4 regions of the Janibacter sp. GXQ6167 genome follow, and region 3 is predicted to be linked to each of the others. Evidence: riboswitches for the same ligand, from Rfam matches in the RefSeq annotation. Region 3 holds a riboswitch; each other region holds the start of a gene.

Region 1 (5,592 bases), on a different contig from region 3:
GCCGCGATAAGTCGCTCGACGTGCTCCAGGCGGTTGCCGAGGCCAAGGCTCACGCGGACCGCAGCCGGAGCGTCGCTCCCTTCCCGCCGCAGCAATTCGTCGACGAGCAGGTGCGCGCAGAAGCGGCCATCGCGCACGCCGATGCCGTGCTCGAGGGACAGGGCCGTGGCGACGAGGTCCGCTTCGAGGCCCTCGATCGTGAAGGTGATCACGGGCACTCGCTCGTGGTCCTCACCGAAGATGCTGTACGTGCGCACGCCGTCAATCCCCGCGAGCCCCTCGCGCAAGCGAGCGAAGAGGGCGCTCTCGTGGGCCTCGATCGCCTCACCATGGCGGCGGAAGGTCGCGCACGCGGCAGCGAGGGCGACCGCGCCGAGGACGTTGGGGCTTCCCCCTTCGTGCCGCGCCGCACCTCGATGCCAACTCGTCCGCAGTGGCGAAACCTCCTGCGTCGCACCACCACCCGCGAGATAGGGCTCCGCGCGGTCCAGCCAGTCGCGACGGCCCGCGAGCACTCCGGCGCCGAAGGGGGCATAGAGCTTGTGTCCTGAGAAGGCGACCCAGTCGGCGCCCAGCGACTCGAGGTCGACGGGGCGGTGCGGAGCCAACTGCGCGGCGTCGATGACGACCCGCGCACCATGGTCCCGGGCGATCCGGGTGAGGCGCTCGAGCGGCCAGAGTTCGCCGGTGACATTCGAAGCCGCGGTTAGGACGACCAGCCGGTGCTCGGCCGGGATGGTGGAGAGCGCGTCCTCGAGGCTCACCTCGGCGTCGCGCACGGTGTAGGGGACCGGCAGGCGGGCGGTCTGAGCCTGCGGCCAGGGCAGGAGCGTCGCGTGGTGCTCGGAGTCATAGACGAAGACGACCGTGCCCGTCGGAAGCGCGCGGGCCAGCAGGTTCATCGAATCGGTCGTGTTGCGCGTGAAGATCACGATGTCGTCCTCGCGCGCGCCGACGTAGCGGGCGACCTCTTCGCGGGCCGCCTCGTAGGAGCCGCTGGAGATCTGCGACGCGTAGCCCTTGCCGCGGTGCACGGACGCATAGGTCTGGGACGCGATGTCGACGGCCTGCTTCACCGCGGCGAGGACGGGTGCCGATGCCGCGTGGTCGAGATTGGCGTGTTCGACGACTCGGCCATCGAGGGCACGGCAGGTCAGGCCCGCAGCGAGAGTCGATGGCACCAGCGACGGGGCGGCGACCTGGAGGTGAGCCTGGGGCGCGCCAGAGTGCGCCGAGGGGCGGGCTTCAGCCGACGCAGTGTCCTGGCTGGGCGCGGCCGTCGAGCGAAGGGCGGTGGTGTCGTGAGCCACTGACATGGCGCTACTCCTGGTCCGATCTGGGACCCGAGGTGTCACTCACGAGCCCGCGCTTGCCGCGCGAGCACTGCGCCCGCCGGCCAGGTCGTCACCCGGAGCACCCCACCGCGGAAGGAGGGTTGCCGACCAGCAAGCCGGGGCTTGATGCTGGCACTCATGACCTTGGGCGGAAACATAGCCCACCCCACCGGGCCCTTGTCGACGCCGGGCCCGGACTATCTCACCGGATGAGATCCACGGTGACTGGGTGACAGTGGGAGCGCCCGGGAATCCGGGCGTTCCCACCGTCACCCGGAGGCTGCCCGATCCGACAGCGGACCCGGGGGTGCTCCGCTGGAGGGAATTCCACGCCAGAGGGGAGTGTGGAAAGGCTCCGCCGGGGCCCTGGGCCCCGTACCGTTGATCTATGGGCGATGAGACGGAGCTTGAGCGCCTCATCGCGTCGGGTCGCTTCCCCTCAGTTGCCCAGTCCCGCGCGACCTCAGCGCAACGCCTTGAATCAGCCCGCGAGGCGCTCCGGTCCCACCGAGGAGGTGGGCTCGACGTTGTGGCTTTCGGGTCACTGGCGCGGGGAGAGATGACTGCAGAGAGTGACTTCGATTACCTCGTTCTCGCACGAGAATTGCCTCGAGATCCCCGCGCCACGATCGATCTGTTAAAGCGAGCGGACGCGATACGCCGTGACTGGGGGACAGGTGCAGGCCACGACGTGCGCCAGCCCGGGGCCTCCGGGTTGTTCGGGACCGCGGTTGGTGCCTTCGAGATGATCGATCAGATCGGGCTGCAGGCGGATACGAACCACTCCCTGACGCGCAGAATGCTCCTGCTTGAGGAGTCGACGAGCCTGATGGACTCCGAGGTGCATGCCGAAGTGGTGAGTGCTGCACTGGAGAGGTACCTCCACGTTGGACCCAAGCCTGCGTCGGACCCCGACAAGGCGCCGCGCTTCCTGCTCAACGACGTAGTTCGATACTGGAGGACGCTAAGCGTCGACTACCAGGCGAAGGCCCGCGATGGCGAGCAAGTCTCAGGCCTGCGGTATCTCAAGCTTGTGATCAGCCGCAAGGTGGTCTTCGCCGGGACCCTCATGTCGCTCGTGACCTGCGGCCTCGATGGCTGGCACAAAGCGACCGCCGATGACCTTCGTGCGCAGTTCGCGATGACGCCACTGGAGCGACTGGTGCAGGGTTACAGCAGGTTCGACGACAAGGGAAGGGAAGCAATCGAGGGTGTCATCGCTGTTGTGGACTACTTCCTCAAGGCCAGCGGGAACGCTGAGTGGCGCGACGCGGTGCGGCGAGGGCGCTCCGACGGCGCCGCCGTCGAAGAGTTCGAGCAGGCGAGGCGTCAAGCGCAAGACCTCCAATCGCACCTCGAGTCCCTCTTCTTCTTCGGCGAGTTGCAGGGGAGGACGCGTGCGTTGCTCGTCTTCTAGAGCGTTGTCAGACACATGCGATACAAATGTTCGATCGCAAGAGAGGTGATGGACAGTATGAACGATGCGACGAGACAGTTAGGGGACTCGATCCGCAGCGCGGTTATCAAGCGTCTCGATGAAAATCCTGAGTCCATCGACGAGTTGGCTGACGGCCTCAACGTGTCGAGTGGTGCTGTCCACCGCATGATGGAAGCACCACGCTGGGATCTTTCTTTGGCACTGTCGGCGGCCGACCACCTCCGGATGCGTCTTCATGTCAGTGCTAGTTGAGACGAGGGCCGACGAGGTCACCACGGCTCCATGTCTTACCTGTGGGTTTACCCTATGGAGCCCCATTGTCAGTCTGGGTGTCTCGGTCGTCGGTCTCTATGACGACGGACGCTTCCCGGGCCGAGCGATCGTCTCGCTGAAGGAGCACAGAGATCATCTTGAAGAGCTGACCGAGGGCGAATTGTCGCGCTTCATGCGCGACATCCAGGTGGTCTCGCGTGCGCTGCGATCGGAGGAGGGTGTCGCCCGGGTCAACGTGGCCATCCTTGGGAACCAGGAGCCCCATGTGCACGCCCACGTGATCCCTCGCAGACCCGAGATCGAGCCCCTTCCCCACAATGCCCCATGGCAAGACACCCGTCCCCGTCATGAGTTGTCCGCCGATGCCCGAGCGGACATTATGAAGCGGCTCAGGATCCGCTTGATGAGCGGTTGACCGCTGTCCCGTGCAGGCCATGGGCCCGGGGGTGCTCCGTTGGAGGGAATTCCACGCCGGAAGGGGGAGAGTCCTCCACGGAAGGCGACGTCGCGGCCGAAGGGGCGGCGAGGCTAGTTGCCGGTGATGCGCGTGTGACACGTGTGTCTGAGGTGACTTTGGCCTAATCTGCCAGCATGGCTACTCGTCCCTCCACGTCGTCGCGCTCTCGCGCTGGTACCAGCCGCGCCTCGAGCGGGCGGGGGACGGGTCGCAGTTCCAGCCAAACCAGGCCCTCGGGTCGCAAGCCGTCCACCAGCAGCGCGCCTAAGAAGGCCGAGGCGAAGGGCGGAGGGCTGCCGCTCCCTCTTCGCGCCCTGCGCAGCACGTGGCTGGGGATCGCCGGTGCCGCAGGATCGACCGTTCGCCGCGCCGGGCAGCAGGACTCGCCGCCCGAGCCGGACCACCGCCGCGACGGGTGGGGCTTCTTCCTCGTCGCGATCGCTGTTGTCGTCGCGGCCCGCGAGTGGTGGGGCCTCTCGGGTGCCGCGGGCGATGTGATCCACGCCGTGGCGGCCGGGACCTTCGGGCGGGTGGCCTACGCGCTGCCGCTGATCCTCCTCTTCGCTGGCATCCGCCTGATGCGCGCGCCGTCGGAGGAAGCCGCCAACACCAAATACGGCCTCGGCACCGCCCTGCTGATCTTCGCCGCCTGCGGCCTCACTCACCTGGCCGCCGGGATCCCGCAGCCCCCGGCCGGCGCCGACGGGATGCGCGACGCCGGGGGCATCATCGGCTTCCTCGCCTCGGATCCGCTCGCGACCGCGCTCACCACGACGCCGACGCTGATCCTGTTGATCCTGCTCACGATCTTCGCGCTCCTGCTGCTGGCGGGCACCATGGTCCACCAGCTGCCCGAGCGCCTGGCCTATCTGCGCGCGGCCATCACCGGCCAGGAGCCCGACGACGCGAGTGATGACCCCGCGGCCGCCGCCCTGCGCGGAGCCCGTCGGCGCCGCCGCGACTACGACGACGGTGTGTCCGGTGAGCGCGACGGCGACACCCCCTACGAGCAGGCCGCCATCGTCGAAGGGGGTCAGCGTCCGGCCCGCCCGCGCAAGGGACGCAAGCGGGCTGGCGGCGATCTCGACGAGATCCTCGACAGCACCTCGGACCCGACCGCGTCGAGCGCCGAACCAGCGCAGCCCGGCCCGCGCCCCGGCGAGAAGCGCCCCACCGCCCCGGGCGTCCTCGCCCCGGGCGCCGCGGCCGCGACCCCAGCCAGCGATGCCCCCCTTCAGCCGCCGCCCACGCAGCAACTGCCCCAGCGGGTCGAGCAACTCGCCCTGGCCGGCGATGTCACCTACGCACTGCCCGACTCGGCGGCCCTGAAGCACGGCGCCCCCCACAAGGCGCGCTCCCAGGCCAATGACCGCGTCGTCGCTGCCCTGACCAATGTCCTGGACGAGTTCGGGATCGATGCGCAGGTCACCGGCTTCCACCGCGGCCCGACGGTCACCCGCTATGTCGTCGAACTCGGCCCCGGCGTCAAGGTCGAGCGCGTCACCGCCCTGTCGAAGAACATCGCCTACGCCGTCGCTTCGGCCGATGTCCGGATCCTCAGCCCCATCCCCGGCAAGTCCGCGATCGGGATCGAAATCCCGAACGCCGACAAGGAGATGGTCTGCCTCGGCGATGTCCTGCGCAGCGATGTCGCGCGGCACAACGAGCACCCGATGGTGATGGGCGTCGGCAAGGACGTCGAAGGGGGATATGTCATCGCCAACCTCGCGAAGATGCCCCACATCCTCGTCGCCGGCGCCACCGGGTCGGGTAAGAGCTCCTTCGTCAACTCGATGATCACCTCGATCCTCATGCGGGCCACGCCCGACGAGGTCCGCATGGTGCTGGTCGACCCCAAGCGCGTCGAACTGACCGCCTACGAGGGCATCCCGCATCTCATCACCCCGATCATCACCAACGCCAAGAAGGCCGCCGAGGCGCTCCAGTGGGTCGTGCGCGAGATGGACATGCGCTACGACGACCTGGCCAACCACGGTTACAAGCACATCGACGACTTCAACAAGGCGGTGCGCGCGGGCAAGGTCAAGGCGCCCGAAGGGTCCGAGCGCGTCATCGCCCCCTACCCGTAC
Region 2 (5,592 bases), on a different contig from region 3:
CACGTCAGTCGAGCGATCACCCCGGCACCGAGGTTGCCGCGAGCACCAAGGGCCCCAAGAGCGCCGTGGCGGCTTCTCTCGTCGAGAACCTGCTGCAGGTGGGGATCGACGGCAAGGGCCCGTTCGACTCCGCGTCCGAGGTGGCCGATGCGGCCCTCGCCAAGCACAAGGGCAACGCCGACAAGGCGATCAAAGAGGTGCAGCGCTCGCACCTGAAGTTGGTCGCTGGCAATGGCTTCATCACCGGCCTCGGCGGTTTCATCGTGCTGCCGGTCGCGATGCCTGCGAACATCCTGGGCTTCTACGTCGTCGCCACCAGGATGGCGGCCGCGGTGGCGAAGTTGCGCGGTTATGACATCACCGATCCGGCGGTTCGCTCGGCAGTCCTGCTCTCCCTCGTCGGCGCGGACGCCGCCGAGATCCTGGGCAAGGCCGGGCTCGTGGCGCCCTCGGGCAAGGTCACCTCGATGGCGCTGAAGCAACTGCCCGGGCCGGCGCTGATGGTGGTCAACAAGGCCATCGGATTCCGCCTCGTGACGAAGGCGGGGAGCTCGGCGCTCACCCGCTTCGGGAAGTACATCCCGGTCGTCGGCGGCGGGATCGGCGCGAGCGTCGACTCGTGGATGTACAACCAGATCGCGACCAACGTCAAGCAAGAGTTCCCGCGGACCGACCGCATCGTGACCCAGTCGTAACGAAGCCCCCGGAATCTCGTCCGCACGCTGGATCGTTGGGACCTGGTGAGTGCTGCTTCGCGCCGTCTACCAGGCGGCCGGAGGACTGAGGCACCATCCTCGTGACCAAAGGGGGGCCACCATGGCTTCTGCAACCCGTAACGCTTCGCAGCTCTATGGCGCGGTCCGCGCCGCGTCCCGACCGGGATCGCCGGGCCTCTGGCAGCGCCTGCGCGCCGTCCCACGGATGGTGCGCGCCGTGCGCTCCGGCGCCTACACGGGGGTGAGCTCCGCTCGCCTCGCGATGATGATGGCCGGGGTCGCCTATGTCGTCTCGCCGATCGACCTCATGCCCGAAGGGCTGCTCTTCATCGTTGGCCTCGCCGACGACGCCCTCGTCCTCAGTTGGCTCGCGGTGGCCCTGGTCAACGAGACCGAGGACTTCCTCGCGTGGGAGAAGGGGATGGCTCCGGCCTCGTCCGGCACCTGGCCGGGCGGTGGGGAGTCCAAGCCCGGGGATCCCGCGTGGCAGACGGTGCGCTCGCACGTCGTGCGCGAGGACGGCTAACTCACCTCGGTGGTCCACCGACTTCACCACGCGGGTGCGGGTATCCACCGGGCCCCGAGGCGGGTCGTTCCTCGCTGCTGAGCCGAGCACGCTGCGTGGATGGAACGAACCCGCGTCAGCCAGGCCGCCGACCTCGCCGTGCTCTTGCCGTACATGCTCGGCTTTCACCCCAGGGACTCGGTCGTGGTGGCCGCGTTGGAGGGCAAGCGGGTCGGCCTGCTCCAACGTCATGACCTGATCCCGGAGCACGACAACCCCCGCCCCTTCGCCGCGGACCTCATCGAGCGCGCCCTCGCTCACCGCGCCGACGCCATCGTGGTGGTGGGCTACGAAGAGGCCAAAGGCGCGTGCAACGCCCTTCGCCGCGCGGTCGCGGCTCGGGCGCGAGCCCGCCGGCTGCCCGTGGTCGAGAGCATCGTCGTGCGGGACGGCCGGTGGTACGCCCCTGAGTGTCGAGACGGGTGTTGCCCTCGAGAGGGTGAGGACCTCCCACCCGCCGATCGCGTGCCGGCGGTCGCGAGTTTCGTCCTGCGCGGCTGCGTCCCGCTGGCCGACCGCGAGGCGGTCTCCGGCCAAGTGCGCCCTGGGACCGGCCTCCTCGTAGCCCCTGGGCGGATCGCCGCTGAGGCCAGTCGCTTCCTGGCGCAGATCGATGCCGCCGGTGGGGTCGGCGGGCTGACTGTTGATGGGCCGGCCTGGAATGTCTTCACCGGCCGCTCCATCGCGCGGGCCTGGCAGGCCATCCTCGATCCTGGCGCCGATGCGCTCGCCGTCGACGAGCTCGACGACGACGTGCTCGCCGGGGCGGTTGGGTCGCTGGTGGACCGGCAGTGGCGTGATGCTCTGATGGGTTCTCTCGCGCCGGAGACGATGCCGATGGATCGCTTCGCGCCGCGTTATCTTCGTGACGCCCGGGTCGCGACGCGCGCGTGCAGTTGGTCCGTCGCGGCGCGCTCGAGTCCCCTTGGGATGCTTCTCACTCCCTTCTCTCGCGAAGAGGTCGATGCCGGAGAGGTCGCCCTGGTGGGGGAGCGGCTCGCAGCCGTGGTGCGTCGAGTGGCCCCGGCGGACGCGGTCCACCTGCTCGTCGTGCTCGCTCACTTCTGGTGGTGGGTGGGAGATGGACCTCGGGCCGTGTCGTGCCTGGAGGAGGCCTTGAGCGTGGATCCCGCGCACCGGCTCGCCGCGATGATGTACCACCTGGTGAGCAACGGGGTCTCCATGCAGGAGATCGCCTGACCGCATGGTGGACGGCGGGGCTGACACCTGGCCGGTGGCGGTGGCTATAGTGGTCGGCAGGTCATGAGTTCCAGCGTCAAGCCCCGGCTTGCTGGGCGGCAACCCTCCTCGCGATGGGGTGCCCCGGGTGATGACCCGGTCTCACCGCGGTGGTGAGGCAACCGCGAGTCTCCCGGGAGCTTCGTACGATGAGTATTACCTCCGTACCCCCTACTACCACCCGCGCGTGGCGCGACGGCGACCACCCAGGTGAACGCCTCTTCGCCTCGCTCGGCCCGATCGAACTCGACGGCGGAGATCGCCTCCCCGACGTGGTCCTCGCCTATGAGACGTGGGGTGAGCTCGCACCCGATGGATCCAACGCGATCCTGATCGAGCATGCCCTGACCGGCGATAGCCATGTCGTCGGTGAGGCCGGGCCCGGCCATCCCACCGCGGGTTGGTGGGAGGGGCTGATCGGGGCCGGCGCTCCACTGGACTCCGATCGCTACTTCATCGTCGCCGCCAATGTGCTCGGTGGCTGCCAGGGATCGACCGGCCCGTCGAGCATTGCCGCCGATGGCGAGGCATGGGGCAGTCGCTTCCCCTACGTCACGATTCGTGACCAGGTGCGGGCCGAGGCCCTCCTCGCCGATCGCCTCGGGGTCGACCGCTGGGCGGCCGTCGTCGGCGGCTCGATGGGCGGGATGCGGACCCTGGAGTGGGTGGCGAGTTACCCCGAGCGGGTCGAGGCGGCGCTCGTCCTCGCGAGCACGGGCTACGCGACCGCCGAGCAAATCGGGTGGTGCCAGGCGCAGATCCTCGCGATCAGTAACGACCCGTGGTTCGCCGGCGGGGACTACTACGACGCCGAGCAAGGCCCCGACGCTGGTCTCGCGATCGCCCGCCGGATCGCTCACGTGACCTATCGCAGCGAGATCGAACTGCACGACCGGTTCGGTCGTCGCGAGCAGGGCGGGCCCGCGTCGAGCCGCGGCGGGCGCTATGCCGTCGAGAGTTATCTCGATCATCACGGGGCCAAGCTCGCCGGTCGCTTCGACGCCAACAGCTACATCGTCTTGTCGGAGGCGATGAACTCCCACGACATCGGTCGCGGCCGCGGTGGCCTTCGGGGGGCCCTCGCCGGTTTCGACGGGCGCCTCATCGTCGCGTCGGTGACCTCCGACCGGCTCTACCCACCCCGGCTGTCCGAAGAGATCGCGCAGGCTCGCCCCGGGACGGTGTTGCGCTCGATCGTGACCGATGTGGGACACGATGGGTTCTTGACCGAGCCCGACCAGGTCGCAGCCCTCTTCGCCGAACTGCTCGATCGATAGCCTGGGCGACGCCGCATCCTGCGCGGCGCTGGGTACCCGGTGTAGCGTCATCCTGCAGGCCAGGTGCAGGTAGAGCGGACAAGGAGAAGTCAGCGATGGCAATCGTCGTGGGATATGTCTCGACCAAGGAGGGCCGTGCCGCCCTGGAGCGCGCGGTCGCCGAGTGTCGGCTGCGCGGCGAGAACCTCGTGGTGATCAGTTCCGATCGTGGCGGGTCGAGCCTCAGCGGCGACGCGGCCCTGCGCAAGGAGAAGACCCTTGACGATCTGCGCCACGAACTGGCCGATTCCGGCATCGACGTCGAGGTGCGGGGTTTGGTGCGCGGCAAGGAGCCGGCGGACGACCTGATCGCGGTGGCGGAAGAAACCGACGCGGATTTGATCGTGATCGGGCTGCGTCGGCGCACCCCGGTCGGGAAGCTGATTCTCGGCTCCAACGCCCAGCGCGTGCTGCTCGATGCCCCGTGCGATGTGCTCGCTGTGAAGGCTCGCTGAGCAGCCCGACGCGCGTTTTGTCGGCCCATCGTTTTATAATGGTGGTCAATGACGCCCCGTCGAACGGGGCGCACCTGTTCCGAAGAGGGGCGAGCGGCATTCATTCGCTGCTGCGTCGTGGGGCGGGGAATGATCTCGCGACGAAAGGTTGTTGGTGACTCCTGTGTCCCCACGCTCCGGTCAGCCCGTGGCGGCCCTGCCCGCGGAGTTCGCCCACGAGGCGCTCCAAGCCCTGATCGTCACCGGTCGCACGACCGGAAGCATCACCGGCGAAGCCCTGAGCGACGCGGTGACGGCGGCCGGGGTGGCCCCGAACCGGTTGAAGGTGGTCCTGCGCGCGCTCGCGAGCCAGGACATCGACGTCGAGGTCCCGATGGCCTCGAGCGTGGCGGCGACGAGTACGCGGGCGAAGAAGACCGCGACCAAGAAGACCGCAACGACGAAGAAGGCTACGACGAAGACCACGACCGCCAAGAAGACGGCGGCCAAGAAGGCCGCCACGAAGACCGCTGACGCGCCGCAGGCCGCCGAGAAGGCTCCGGCGAAGAAGGCCGCGGGCAAGAAGACCGGAGCCAAGGCGCCGGCGAAGAAGGCCGCCGCGACGGCGACGAAGAAGACCGCGGCGCAGCCGGCTACCAAGGCGAGCGCCAAGACGACGAAGAAGACTGCCGCGAAGGCCGCGGCGAGCGCAGCCACCAAGAGCGCACCGGCCAAGAAGACCGCCGCGAAGAAGACGGCGGCGAAGAAGGCCGCGTCGCGGACGTCGGCGACGGCGGAGGAGACGCCCGAGGTCGAGGTCGAGGAGACGCCGGAGCCGACGGCCCCGGCGAGCGAGACCGACGAAAACGCCGGCTTCGTCTTGAGCAATGACGACGACGACGACGCGCCCGCCCAGCAGGTCGTGACCGCTGGCGCGACGGCCGACCCGGTCAAGGACTACCTCAAGCAGATCGGCAAGGTGGCGCTGCTCAACGCCGAGCAGGAGGTCGAGCTCGCCAAGCGCATCGAAGCCGGGCTCTTCGCCGAGGAGAAGCTCTCCTCCGGCGAGAAGATGGACATGAAGCTCAAGCGTGAGCTGTGGTGGATCGCCCAGGATGGCAAGAACGCCAAGAACCATCTCCTCGAGGCCAACTTGCGCCTCGTGGTCTCGCTTGCGAAGCGGTACACCGGCCGCGGCATGCTCTTCCTCGATCTCATCCAGGAGGGCAACCTCGGTCTGATCCGCGCGGTAGAGAAGTTCGACTACACCAAGGGCTATAAGTTCTCGACCTACGCCACCTGGTGGATTCGACAGGCGATCA
Region 3 (5,592 bases):
ATCGCTGAAGACGCTTGTCGCAGTGATTTCGGGAGTACTCGCGAATGAGTTCCTTCACGCCCTGCTCGACATAGCCACTGACAAGTACCACGACGTAACGCGCGTAGTGAGACAGCAACTCACCATTCTGCGTACTCCCGTCGATGAGCCCGACTGCCGATTCCAGTCGATCACGCCGCCGCTTGACCTCGTTTCGGCCGCGAAAGTGTGCCATCAAACCAAGTCGCGGAATGCGGCGGTCGCCAGCTCAATACGCCGGCTCACACTGGTCTCGTCCGCCGTCGACTTGTCGATCGCTGATACATAATCTTCGTTCTTCAGCAAAGCCTCATATGCCTCCCTGAGTTGTTCCAGGTCGTTGATTGGACCCTTCTCGAGACGCCGCATGACCCCGACGAAGACCGAGTCGAGAATGGCGGCATTGAGTGGGCGTACCGGGCGAAACGCGGTCTTCCCGAGGGCTCCGTCCAATCGTTCCGCGGCTGCGCGAAAGAGGTCGAATAGCCCCTTGTAATCCGACCGATTTCGGTTCGCGTCGAGGTAGTGGTTGAGGAAGGACTTGAGCGGGCGCCTGTAGTCGGACAAGCTTTCGTAGAGCGCCAGGACTCGAAGGATCAGCTCGTGGTCCTTCAAGCGTGCGGAGGGGTCACCATAAAGATTGCGCCAGTGCATATCGGCCGCGGTCCGCCCGATCTCCTGGAGGAAGGCGCCGCTGTATAACGCAACGCGGATCTCCTGTGGTTGAAGAGGGCTACCCCCCGTATTGAGCCGTTCGAATATTGAGTACACAGCATCTTGGTTTCCGGCCGGGTGCTCTTGGCGCAGAACTGTTGCATGAATGATGCTGTCGTCTAGGCGCCGGCGATCCTCATCATCGAGATCTTGGTAGCGCATGCTTTGGAATGGTGCCTGGACATTCCGTAGTCGATAGTCCGCACCGGAGCGGTCGGGATTGTAGAAGGCCTGCAGCGTCTTGAGTCTTTGCTGACCATCCAGCACCAGCAGTTTGTTGTCCCTGTCCCTGACAAGGAAGATCCCCGGGACCGGGAGCCCCAGGAGTAGGGACTCGATGAACTTGTCCATCTGTGGACGGCTCCAGACGAACTTTCGCTGGAAGCCCCGAATGTCCTGGCTTCCCTCGAAGGTCGGATCAAATGTGGGAATAACAATGTCACCCTTTTGAAGGCGGCTCACCAGGCCGTCAACCGGATAGTCGGCACCGTAAGAGGTGATGTCGTAGGAGGTTGAAACGACCTCAAGTTCAGGATCGACGTCCAGGACGTTGTCCCGCTCGGTTTCGGCTGGGAAGTCCGCGTCGGCCTCGAAGTCGTGATCGGTCATGTGCCCATCATCTCACCGTAGGTGTGGCCTACGGCAAGAGAAGGTCGAGCGCGTGAGCTACCGCGGTCGCGGATATCCAGTCGGATGTGATGGCCCCTCGGAGTTCCTAGACCGGGTCGCACCTGGTTGGCAGTGCAGTCCCACCTCAGAGACCAAAGTAGTGGCGCGTGTCTCGAAAGCCCCCTCCCCGCACTCATCACACCCTCAATTGGGATTAAGGCGGAGATCATCCTGCAGTTCGTCTGCGCGCATGACCCCGGTGAGTTCACCGGCGCCTGCGCCTCATGGCGGACGGCAAGATCAACCCGGCGATCCACCACGCCGGCACCGTCGGTCTCGATGGAGTCGAGGCGGCTTTCGACGATCTCGCCACCGCGAACCACCATGCGATGGTCTTGATCGACCCGCGCGCGTGATTGACCCGGCCGAGCGCGAGCTAAGTCGGCGGCATTCCGCCGAACAGCGGCTTTAATTGGAGCGTCAGAGGCACGCTTTGACCGACCAACCCGCGGACTGGGAGCGGTTCGTCACCGAAGACGGGACCCGGCGATCGGCAGTCCTGGGCAAGCAGTGGCGATCCTTATGCGGCCGCCTCGTTCGGCGGGTTGAGGCAGGCAGGGGAGAAGGGGGGCACGAGGTGGGCTCGCGATCGAAGAGGTGGCCGTGGCGACGGAGCTCAGGCCCGGAGAAGAAGCTCTCGCCATACCAGTTCCAACTCCTCCAGCGGCTCCTCCACGCCTATCTCCAGGAGGAGGTCGGGACACTGGATGAGCTGACACGTTCGGAGTTGACCGCTCACACCGCGAGGTTCGCAGACGTCCTCGGTGCCAACGCGCAGAGCTGGCAGGAGATTGTCGAAGGGTTCTACGGCCCAGCGCTCGCGGAGTTGCGAAGCGCGAGAGACCGAGGTCCGGCTTCCGCGAACGACCCCGCTGCCACGCAGCAGCACCGGAACCCGGGCTCGGTTCGTCCCCCTTCTCCCGTCAGCCACCGACCGGCGGTGCAGGGCGAGCTTCGGCAACTGATCGACGTGCTCGGAGCCGAAGACGGCGACGACCGGGTCCAGATCCCGTGGAAGATCTTTGGCGGGCCGACCGAGACCAGCGAGTTCGACGACGAGGGTGAGTTCACCCGCTACTACTCATCGCCGGAGATGGGCGCGGACATGGTGTATGTCAACGGTGTCTTCGACTCCGCGGTCCTCGCGATCCGACCCGACGGGGGTCCGGGCTTTTACCCGCTACCGGACGCGCTCATCAAGGGATTGCCGCTCACGACCGCGACCCGAGCGGAGGTGCGGGAGTTCTTCGGAGAGCCAGAGGCCGAAGGCGCTGATTGGCTGCGGTTCGAAATCGACCCCTGCTTCATCTGGTTCGGTTTCGACGACGACCACATCAATAGCGTGTCGGTCATGATGGACGCGCCATAAGCGACGCGATCACTGAGGCCGGCGGGCACTGCTAATTGGTGGTCGTTACCACCATCGGAATCATGACGGCCGTCATCATCGCGGCGTTCAGGGACTCGACCGCCTTGCTGACGGCTTCACCGCTGGGGTCGGAGGCAGCGACCTGCTCGATGCGGTTGGCCAGGTCGCGCTTGCTCATTCCAGCGGCCTCGTCCTTGAGGACCGTGTGGGCCACGCCCAGGCCCTGCAGGATCGACAGCACGGTCGCGTCCTGCAGGGTCGGCGGCGCGCTTCCCGCGAGCACCGCGGCGAGGCGCCGGCGAAGCTGCTGCTCCGGGCCAGGGTTGAGGACCGGGTACCGCTCGGGGATCAAGCCCCAGGCCGCCTTCTCCAGGACCTTGATCACGCCCTGCGAGGCAAGCCGCTCGACGACCGCGCTCTCCGGGTTGAGCTTCCCGTCGCTGATCAGCGACGAGAGCTTCTTCCCGTCGAACTTCTTGGCGATCCGCTCTAGCCCACGGTCCAGGACCGGATCGCCGGTCGGCGTGCTGTCGACGACGAGCAGCCGCGGATTCTTGTCCGCCGTCACGTCGATCGCGCCAGCACGGATCAAGTCGCTCAGCATCGCCCCGACGAGGCCGTAGCCGCGCTGGGTCGTCATCCCTTCGAGCTTGCCGTCATCCTTCGTGAGTAGCAGGAAGACTTCGTCGGTCGTCGGCATCATCTGTCAGAGACTACGAGGGCGCACGGCTACGGCGCATCGTCTAGGAGACGGCCGTTAGATGACGACCCCCGTGACGCCGAGCTGACTCTGGCCGTCCGACGAGCGGCACGCCCCGATGAGCCTGGTCCCGCGGTTGACGCAGAAGACCTCACCGCCGATCGCGAGGATCCCGTAGTCATACAGCCGAATGTCGCGGCCTCCAGAGCGCTCGACAGCGCGGGCGAGGCGACCCGGGTCGTGATTGCAGAAGTTCATTGGCTTCCCCTCCGGGTCGGTCGTGCGTACACACCGGCCGCGAAGGGCGACGAACGTCAGCGGGATCGGTGCGGTCGCCCGCGCTTTGCGGACCTGGATGAAGTGGGCCTGGTGGCCTGGGTGATAGAGGGAGCAGACGGGCGAGCCGTCGACACCGCCGGCCGCGACTTCGACGACCTGGGCTGGCTGGGGCTGGTGCTCGGACATGGCGAACCTTCCATTCGTGCGTTCCCCGCGGCCTGCCCGCGGGGCAGATCTTCCTCCGGGGGCACCGCCGCACGCGGCGGTTGCCAGGCGACCTGCCGGAGGGCTTGTGGTCGCTCTTCTCGATCTACTGCTCACGCTACCGAAGGCCACCGACAACGGCCCGCGAACGGAAACATCGGTGTGCCCGAACGAAGCACCCGCAAGGCGTGACGTGTCGAAGCCAGGGCCGCATATCCACACGCCCAGGCCCTCCCTTCGGCGTACCGTGGAAGAGGGACAGATCTGTGACCCTGACGCCGGAGACCTGCCCCTACGGGTGCAGTGTTGCGCCCACCGCAGCGAGCGAAGGGGTCGCCATGTCCGAGCGTCGTTTCCCCACCTTCCCCGATCCCAGTGCGAACGCCGCCGTCCGCCGAGGCTTCGGAACCATAGGAGTCGCCGCGGAGAGGGCACTCCCGCCCTGGGTGATCCCGATCCTTCGGCGGCGGCCGCAGATCGCCTTCTTCGGGTACAGCACGTCGGATTACGACGGTGACCATACGAGTCAGGAGGACATCTTCACCTGCTCGCCCGTCACTGGGGTGATCGAGCGTGTCATCGACGATCGGGCGAACCTGACCTACGTCAGCGACCGGAATCCGTCATGGTCCCCGGACCGGACCCGGTTCATCATCCACCGAGGAAGCGAGACCGATCCGACCTCTCGACTCGTGATCGTTTCGGCGACCTCGGGCGCGACCCTGGAAGTACTCGGAGCGGGGCACTCTCCGGTCTGGGCGGATGTGGAGACGATCCTTCACCTCGGAGCGGTGGGTGACCCCGACGACGCCCGATGGGAGATCTTCGCTCTCAACCCGTCCACTCACGCGAGCGTGCAGATCACCGACCTCTCGCCGGGGTTCGAGATCACCGGACACGCCTGGCACCCGAGCGCGGGTTTGGCTCTCGCCCTCGTCGACCCGGCGGCTGGCGATGTGTCGGTGCGCGTTGCGTCCAGTGCCGCCGTCGCGGTCGCACGGGCTGGCGGCGTGCCGATCTCGAGCGCCGCAGTGGCACCGATTGGTCCTCCCGACACGCAACTGTCGAGCCCGGCCTTCTCTCCGGACGGAAGTCGGATCGCGGTCGCGACCTGGCAACCGGGGCAGGGCTCACGGGTCGCCGAAGTGACGACCGCGACGGGTGCGCTCGCACTGGTCCCGGGGCCAAGCGACCCCACCTTGAGTGACGGGGGCCCGGTCTACTCGCCGGACGGTAAGACCTTGGCCTTCGTCCGCGGCTATGAGGATGAGTGGTCGGAGATCTGGCTCTATCCAGTCGGGCCTTCGACGAAGTGGTCGCGTTTCTTCCGTCGCCGCCCATATCAACTCACCGACGACGCACGGGGCCGCTTTAAGGGAGCTCTCGACTGGTAGGTATCGGCGCAGATGCTAGAGCGCCGGGGCCGCCTGCGGCGACCATCAGATCTTCGGCGTGCAGCGCTCCAGGATCGCGGCGGTGTCGATGCTCTGGTCGAGCGTGCCGTAGACGGTGCCCCATTGCCGGTCGAGGCGCGAGCCGACGAAGGCATCCGCGACCGCCGGGTGGCCATGGCGAAGGAGCAACGACGCTTGAAGGGCGATCGCCAACTCACCCACTGCCGTCCGCGCCCGGAACTCCA
Region 4 (5,592 bases), on a different contig from region 3:
CATGTGCTGGGCGGAGACCCGCTGCCGGGTCGCGAGCAGCGCCGCATGGTCGGTGTCGCGATAGAGGATCGCGCTCGCCCCCTCCGGCGGAAGGGGGGAGAGCCACCCATGCTCGGCGGCGATGACCCGACGTGCAGGGAGCAGCGCCAGCGCGCCGCCGCCGGTGCCCTGGCCGAGCAGAACCGAAACGCTCGGGATCGCGAGCGAGGTCATATCGGCGAGCGAGCGGGCGATCTCACCCGCGAGAGCACCCTCTTCGGCCCGCGGGGACAGATCCGCGCCGGGCGTGTCGATGACCGTCACGAGGGGGAGCCCGAGTTCGCTCGCAATCCGCATGCCCCGGCGCGCCTCCCGCAAGGCTGCCGGGCCCATGGACTGTTCGACCTGATAGCGCCGGTCCTGCCCGACGACGACACACCCCTCGCCCTCGAAGGACGCGAGCGCGAGCAGCAGCCCGGCGTCGGACTCGCCGTGGCCGGTGCCGTTGAGCGGGATCACATCGTCGGCGGCGTAGCGCAGGAGCTCGCGCACCCCCGGACGGTCGGCGCGCCGGGTGAGCTCGATCGAGGACCAGACCTCGGCGATCTCCTCTTCGCTCGGTTCGGGGGAGGACGAGAAGGGGGTGACCTCCCAGGTCGCTGCGTCCACATCCGCGACGGCGGCGGGGGTCGGGTGGGCGTACGCCTCGGCGTTGGCGCTCAGCACTCGCAGGGCACGCGCAGCGATCCCCGCGAGCTGATCGACCGGCACCGCGGCGTCGATGATCCCCTTGTCGACGAGGTTCTCGGCGAGTTGGACGCCCTCGGGGAAGGGTTCGCCATGGACGGTCTCGTAGACGACGGGGCCGAGGAACCCGACGAGCGCGCCCGGCTCGGCGATCGTGATGTGGCCGAGGGAGCCCCAGGAGGCGAAGACGCCACCGGTCGTGGGGTGGCGTAGGTAGACGAGGTAGGGCAGACCCGCGGCCTTATGGGCGACGATCGCAGCGGAGATATCGACCATCGTGACGAAGGCGGGAGTGCCCTCCTGCATGCGCGTCCCGCCCGAGGCGGTGGCGGCAATCAAGGGGAGGCGCTCGGCGGTGGCCCGCCGGATCGCCGCGACGATCCGAGCGGCCGTCCCTCGACCGATCGAGCCACCGAGGAAGGCGAACTCCCCGACCACAAGCGCCACGCTCTGCCCCTCAATCGTGGCGCGCCCGGTGATCACCGCCTCGTCGGTCCCCGCCCGTTCGCTCGCCTTCGCAAGGGCCGCCCGGTAGTCCGCCGAGAGCTGATCGGTGGGCACGGGGGCGTCCCAGGAGACGAAGCTGTCGGAGTCGACGACGGTGTCGATGAGGGCTCGGGATCCCATGCGTTCGGCCATGACCTCGATGGTGCCAGTCGGCGCGAAGTGGCGGGCAAGTACCCTGGCGGGCGTGCTTGTGCCGTTGACCACGATCGTGCTGATCGCCACCGCAGTGCTCGCGGCGCTCACCGCCTGGTATCTGCTCCGTAACCGTCTCGTCGACGACCGACTCCTCCTCGTCGGAGCCGTCGTCGCGGTCCTGCTGATCGTGCAGGCCATCGCCTCGGTCGTGACGACCGGAGGGATGTCCTCGAGCGAGGAGCGGGCGACGATGGTCGCTTACGCCCTGACCCTGCCGATCGTCCCGCCGGCAGTGCTCTTCCTCACGATCAAGGAAAAGAGCCGGTGGTCGATGGCGGTCGTGCTCGCGGGAGCGTTTACCGTCGCGGTGATGACCTACCGCATCCTGCAGATCTGGCAGACCTATGCCTGAGCCCACGCCCCGCCCGACCGGATCCGGCCCGGGCCGAATCATCGTGGTCTGCTACGCGGTCCTCGCGCTCGCCGCGACCGGGCGGTCGATCTTGCAGCTCACCACCGCGTTCGAGCGGGCACCCCTTGCCTACATCCTCTCGGCGCTCGCCGCGGTGATCTACCTCGTCGCGACCGTCGCGCTCGCCTCGACCGCGCCCTGGGCGCGCCGGGTTGCGACGACCGCCGTCGGGATCGAAGCGGTCGGGGTGCTCGTCGTCGGCACCCTGTCCTATCTCGCGCCCGACCTCTTCCCCGATAAGACCGTCTGGTCCCACTTCGGCTCGGGCTACGGGTTCGTCCCGCTCGTCTTGCCCTTCGTCGGCCTGTGGTGGCTGGCGCGCACCCGCCGGGGATAGCGCGGACCTGTCCGCGATGAGAGACCGGGTTTCGCCGACCCGATCGACGCGACGTAAGGTCTGACCCAGGTCAAGAGTGTCAGCGCCAAGTCCCGGCTCGCTGACCGGCAACCCTCCTACCGCGGTGGGGTGCCCCGGGGGAAGACCAGGCGGGCCCGAGGTGGGCCCGCAAGCGCGGGCAGTACTTGGCTGACTCCCGCACCGTGCGCGGGCCCCCGCTCGCGCGCGGAACCGACGCGACGAGAGGTACTCCTTCACCATGAGCGACACCGCCAACTGGGCCTTCGAAACCCGCCAGGTCCACGCCGGTCAGCAGCCCGACCCGACGACCGGTGCCCGGGCCCTGCCGATCTACCAGACGACGTCCTACCAATTCGAGTCCACCGAGCACGCGGCCAACCTCTTTGGCCTCAAAGAACTCGGCAACATCTACACCCGCCTGATGAACCCGACGACCGATGTCGTCGAGCAGCGGATCGCGAGCCTCGAAGGGGGAGTGGGCGCCCTCCTCGTCGCCTCCGGGCAGGCCGCGACGACCTTCGCGATCTTGAACATCGCCGAAGCGGGCGACCACATCGTCTCCTCGCCGGCCCTCTATGGCGGCACGTACAACCTGCTCGGCTCGACCCTGACCCGGTACGGGATCGAGGTGACCTTCGTCGAGAACGCGCGTGACCTGGAGCAGTGGCGCGCGGCGATCAAGCCGAACACCAAGCTCCTCTTCGGCGAGACGGTCTCCAACCCGCGCTCGGAGATCCTCGAGATCGAAGGGGTGGCCGCGGTCGCGCACGAGGCGGGCGTGCCGCTCGTCGTCGATAACACGGTCGCAACGCCGTACGTGCTCCGCCCGATCGAGCACGGCGCCGACATCGTCGTGCACTCGGCCACCAAGTATCTGGGCGGACACGGCACCTCCATCGCGGGTGTCCTCGTCGACTCCGGCAACTTCGACTTCGCCGCCGACCCGGAAAAGTTCCCCAACTACAACGAGCCGGACGAGAGCTACCACGGCCTGCGCTACGGGCCCGATCTCGGGGTCGGGAGCGCCTTCGGGGCGAACCTGTCGTTCATCTTGAAGGCGCGCGTGCAGTTGCTGCGCGACCTGGGCTCGGCGGTCTCGCCCTTCAACGCCTTCTTGATCTCCCAGGGGATCGAAACTCTGAGCCTGCGCGTCGAGCGCCATCTCGACAATGCCCGCGCGGTCGCCGAGTACCTGCGCGATCACGCGCAGGTCGAGTCGGTGCGCTGGGCCTCGCTGGAGGGCGATGAGTACTACGACCTGGCGAGCAAGTACACCCCGCGGGGAGCGGGCGCGGTGCTCTCCTTCGAGATCGCTGGGGGCGAAGAGGCGGGCCGCCGCTTCGTCGAAGCGCTTACCCTGCACAGCCACGTCGCCAATATCGGTGATGTGCGCTCGCTCGCCATCCACCCGTGGACGACGACGCACTCCCAGGGCAGCGACGAGGGCCGCTACGCCGCCGGGGTCACCCCGGGCCTGGTGCGCCTCGCGGTCGGTATCGAGCACGTCGATGACATCATCGCCGACCTCGAGACCGGGTTTGCCGCTGCCGCCGGCTAAACCCGCCCGCGCAGCCTGTGGATAACCGTCGAGGTGCCGACGAGCGCGCCTAGCCTGGAGGTCATGACCACGATCCGCGTCGACGGCGACGGCATCGCCGCGCTGGGCGGCACCCTGCGCGAGGTCGCCGACCACCTCACCCGGTCGCGAGACCGGTCCGCCGCAGCGAGCGGTGGTGACTACGGGTTCATCTCCCGGGCCACCGACGCTGCGCTGGACGGGGTGGTCGGCGACTTCGAGCAGCGCCGGATCGCCTTGGTGACCGGGCTGGAGTCGCTCGCCACGGCCGCGCGGCAAGCCGGCGCCTGCTATCTGCAGGCGGAGTCATCGGTTCACAACGGCTTCGTCGGTGGTCGACGTGTCGGGTGAGGTGAGGTACCCGGTGAGCGACTGCGGGGTCTTCGATGCTCGGCCGGACGATCTCGACGCCCTCGCCCGCGACCTGGATCGGCGCGCGGAGACGATGCGGGCCGCCGCACGGATCCTTCGGGATCTGCGCATCGCGGCGGTCTGGCAGGCCCCCGCAGGGGAGGCCTTCGCGGGACTGATCGGTGATGTCCCGACCGGTTTGGAGCAGGTTGCCCTGCGGTGGGAGGGCGCCGCGACAGCGATCTCGACCTGGGTCCCGACCCTGCGCGATGGTCAGCGGCGTTTGCGCGAGGACGGCCGCGCCCTTGACGACGAAGACGAGACCGTGCGCCGACTGGAGGCCCGCGAGCGAGCGATCGGTCCGGATCACCCCGATCATGATCAGGTGATGACGGCGCTCGCGCGCCACCGACGGTTGCGCGAATCTGCTCTGCGTCGCTTCACCCGACGCGCTCAGGGCCTGCTCGCCAGCGAGAGCCCCGTCGTCCGCAGGCTGGACGGTCTTCGTGATGACGGACTGGCCGACTCGTGGAATTACGACCTCATCGAGGGGGTCGGGACCGCTCGCGACCGAGTCGCTCCGGTGGCCGGTGTGCTCACCAAGGTCCCCTATGTCGGTGGGGCGGTGGTCACCCTCGGGATCGCCGGGACCGGTAGCGACCTCACCCGCAAGATCACCTGGGACGAAGGCACCTGGAGCGGGCTCGGCCGCAAGACCCTGGGGCACGCCGCCGACCACGTTGCGCCGCGCCTTGCCGGTCGGGCGCTGCTGCGCCTGAAGGGTCCGTGGAAGGTGAGACCAGGATCGATCAACAAGCCCTGGTTGGTGATCCCTGCCACCGGATCGCGCCGGCTCACTCGCCATTTCGGCAAGATCCCCGAGGTGAAGGAGACCAGAGCGATCCTCGCAGACTGGCAGGCCGTCGCCGGGGGAGACCGGCGCACCCAAGCCTTAATGGCGGGGGCCCTCACGATCAGGACCGGTCGGCTCGTCGATCGCCAGGTGGGCCGGGTGGAGACCGGACGCAAAAGGCTCGCCGAGCGCCGGAGCCGCCGAAAAGAAGGCGAGTGACGCGGCGCGCTGACGTATCGTTACGGGCCATGCCCGATCCCGACCTGCTCGACGGTGTCGACCTGGGCTACCCCGAGCACCTCCCGGTGGTCGATCGCAAGGACGACATCGCCGCCGCGATCCGAGACCACCAGGTGGTGGTCGTCGCCGGAGAGACCGGCTCCGGCAAGACCACCCAGCTGCCGAAGATCTGTCTCGACCTGGGCCGCCGCCGCATCGGTCACACCCAGCCGCGCCGGATCGCGGCCCGCTCGGTCGCCGAGCGGATCGCCGACGAGACGAACACCCCCCTTGGCGACCTGGTCGGCTACCAGGTGCGCTTCGTCGACCAATCGGGGGAGCGCACCGCGGTCAAGGTGATGACCGACGGGATCTTGCTGAACGAGCTCCAACGC

What was found. Region 3 has a riboswitch for S-adenosylmethionine ahead of AB8K43_RS15050 (hypothetical protein). Riboswitches for the same ligand answer to the same signal wherever they lie in the genome.
Region 1: linked by a shared signal. The riboswitch ahead of AB8K43_RS10795 (aminotransferase class V-fold PLP-dependent enzyme) and the one ahead of AB8K43_RS15050 (hypothetical protein) in region 3 are both predicted to bind S-adenosylmethionine.
Region 2: linked by a shared signal. The riboswitch ahead of AB8K43_RS05790 (homoserine O-acetyltransferase) and the one ahead of AB8K43_RS15050 (hypothetical protein) in region 3 are both predicted to bind S-adenosylmethionine.
Region 4: linked by a shared signal. The riboswitch ahead of AB8K43_RS05835 (bifunctional o-acetylhomoserine/o-acetylserine sulfhydrylase) and the one ahead of AB8K43_RS15050 (hypothetical protein) in region 3 are both predicted to bind S-adenosylmethionine.

The regions. Positions count from the first base shown of each region.
Region 1 covers NZ_JBGFSK010000006.1:145,520-151,111, forward strand. Annotated here, with positions in the region: gene AB8K43_RS10795 (aminotransferase class V-fold PLP-dependent enzyme) at 1-1,316, opposite strand, end outside; SAM riboswitch class IV at 1,361-1,478, opposite strand; gene AB8K43_RS10800 (nucleotidyltransferase domain-containing protein) at 1,723-2,751, shown strand; gene AB8K43_RS10805 (hypothetical protein) at 2,809-3,024, shown strand; gene AB8K43_RS10810 (HIT family protein) at 3,008-3,460, shown strand; gene AB8K43_RS10815 (DNA translocase FtsK 4TM domain-containing protein) at 3,637-5,592, shown strand, end outside.
Region 2 covers NZ_JBGFSK010000003.1:171,022-176,613, reverse strand. Annotated here, with positions in the region: gene AB8K43_RS05805 (hypothetical protein) at 1-695, shown strand, start outside; gene AB8K43_RS05800 (YkvA family protein) at 817-1,242, shown strand; gene AB8K43_RS05795 (DUF4192 domain-containing protein) at 1,342-2,481, shown strand; SAM riboswitch class IV at 2,541-2,651, shown strand; gene AB8K43_RS05790 (homoserine O-acetyltransferase) at 2,670-3,797, shown strand; gene AB8K43_RS05785 (universal stress protein) at 3,893-4,291, shown strand; gene AB8K43_RS05780 (RNA polymerase sigma factor) at 4,446-5,592, shown strand, end outside.
Region 3 covers NZ_JBGFSK010000015.1:9,723-15,314, forward strand. Annotated here, with positions in the region: gene AB8K43_RS15025 (HEPN domain-containing protein) at 1-214, opposite strand, end outside; gene AB8K43_RS15030 (DUF262 domain-containing protein) at 214-1,341, opposite strand; gene AB8K43_RS15035 (hypothetical protein) at 1,626-1,757, shown strand; gene AB8K43_RS15040 (hypothetical protein) at 1,979-2,770, shown strand; gene AB8K43_RS15045 (GPP34 family phosphoprotein) at 2,802-3,473, opposite strand; gene AB8K43_RS15050 (hypothetical protein) at 3,528-3,935, opposite strand; SAM riboswitch class IV at 3,947-4,060, opposite strand; gene AB8K43_RS15055 (hypothetical protein) at 4,220-5,347, shown strand; gene AB8K43_RS15060 (acyl-CoA dehydrogenase family protein) at 5,393-5,592, opposite strand, start outside.
Region 4 covers NZ_JBGFSK010000003.1:182,855-188,446, reverse strand. Annotated here, with positions in the region: gene AB8K43_RS05850 (carboxyl transferase domain-containing protein) at 1-1,365, opposite strand, end outside; gene AB8K43_RS05845 (hypothetical protein) at 1,418-1,780, shown strand; gene AB8K43_RS05840 (hypothetical protein) at 1,773-2,177, shown strand; SAM riboswitch class IV at 2,246-2,358, shown strand; gene AB8K43_RS05835 (bifunctional o-acetylhomoserine/o-acetylserine sulfhydrylase) at 2,437-3,756, shown strand; gene AB8K43_RS05830 (hypothetical protein) at 3,820-4,125, shown strand; gene AB8K43_RS05825 (hypothetical protein) at 4,139-5,197, shown strand; gene hrpA (ATP-dependent RNA helicase HrpA) at 5,227-5,592, shown strand, end outside.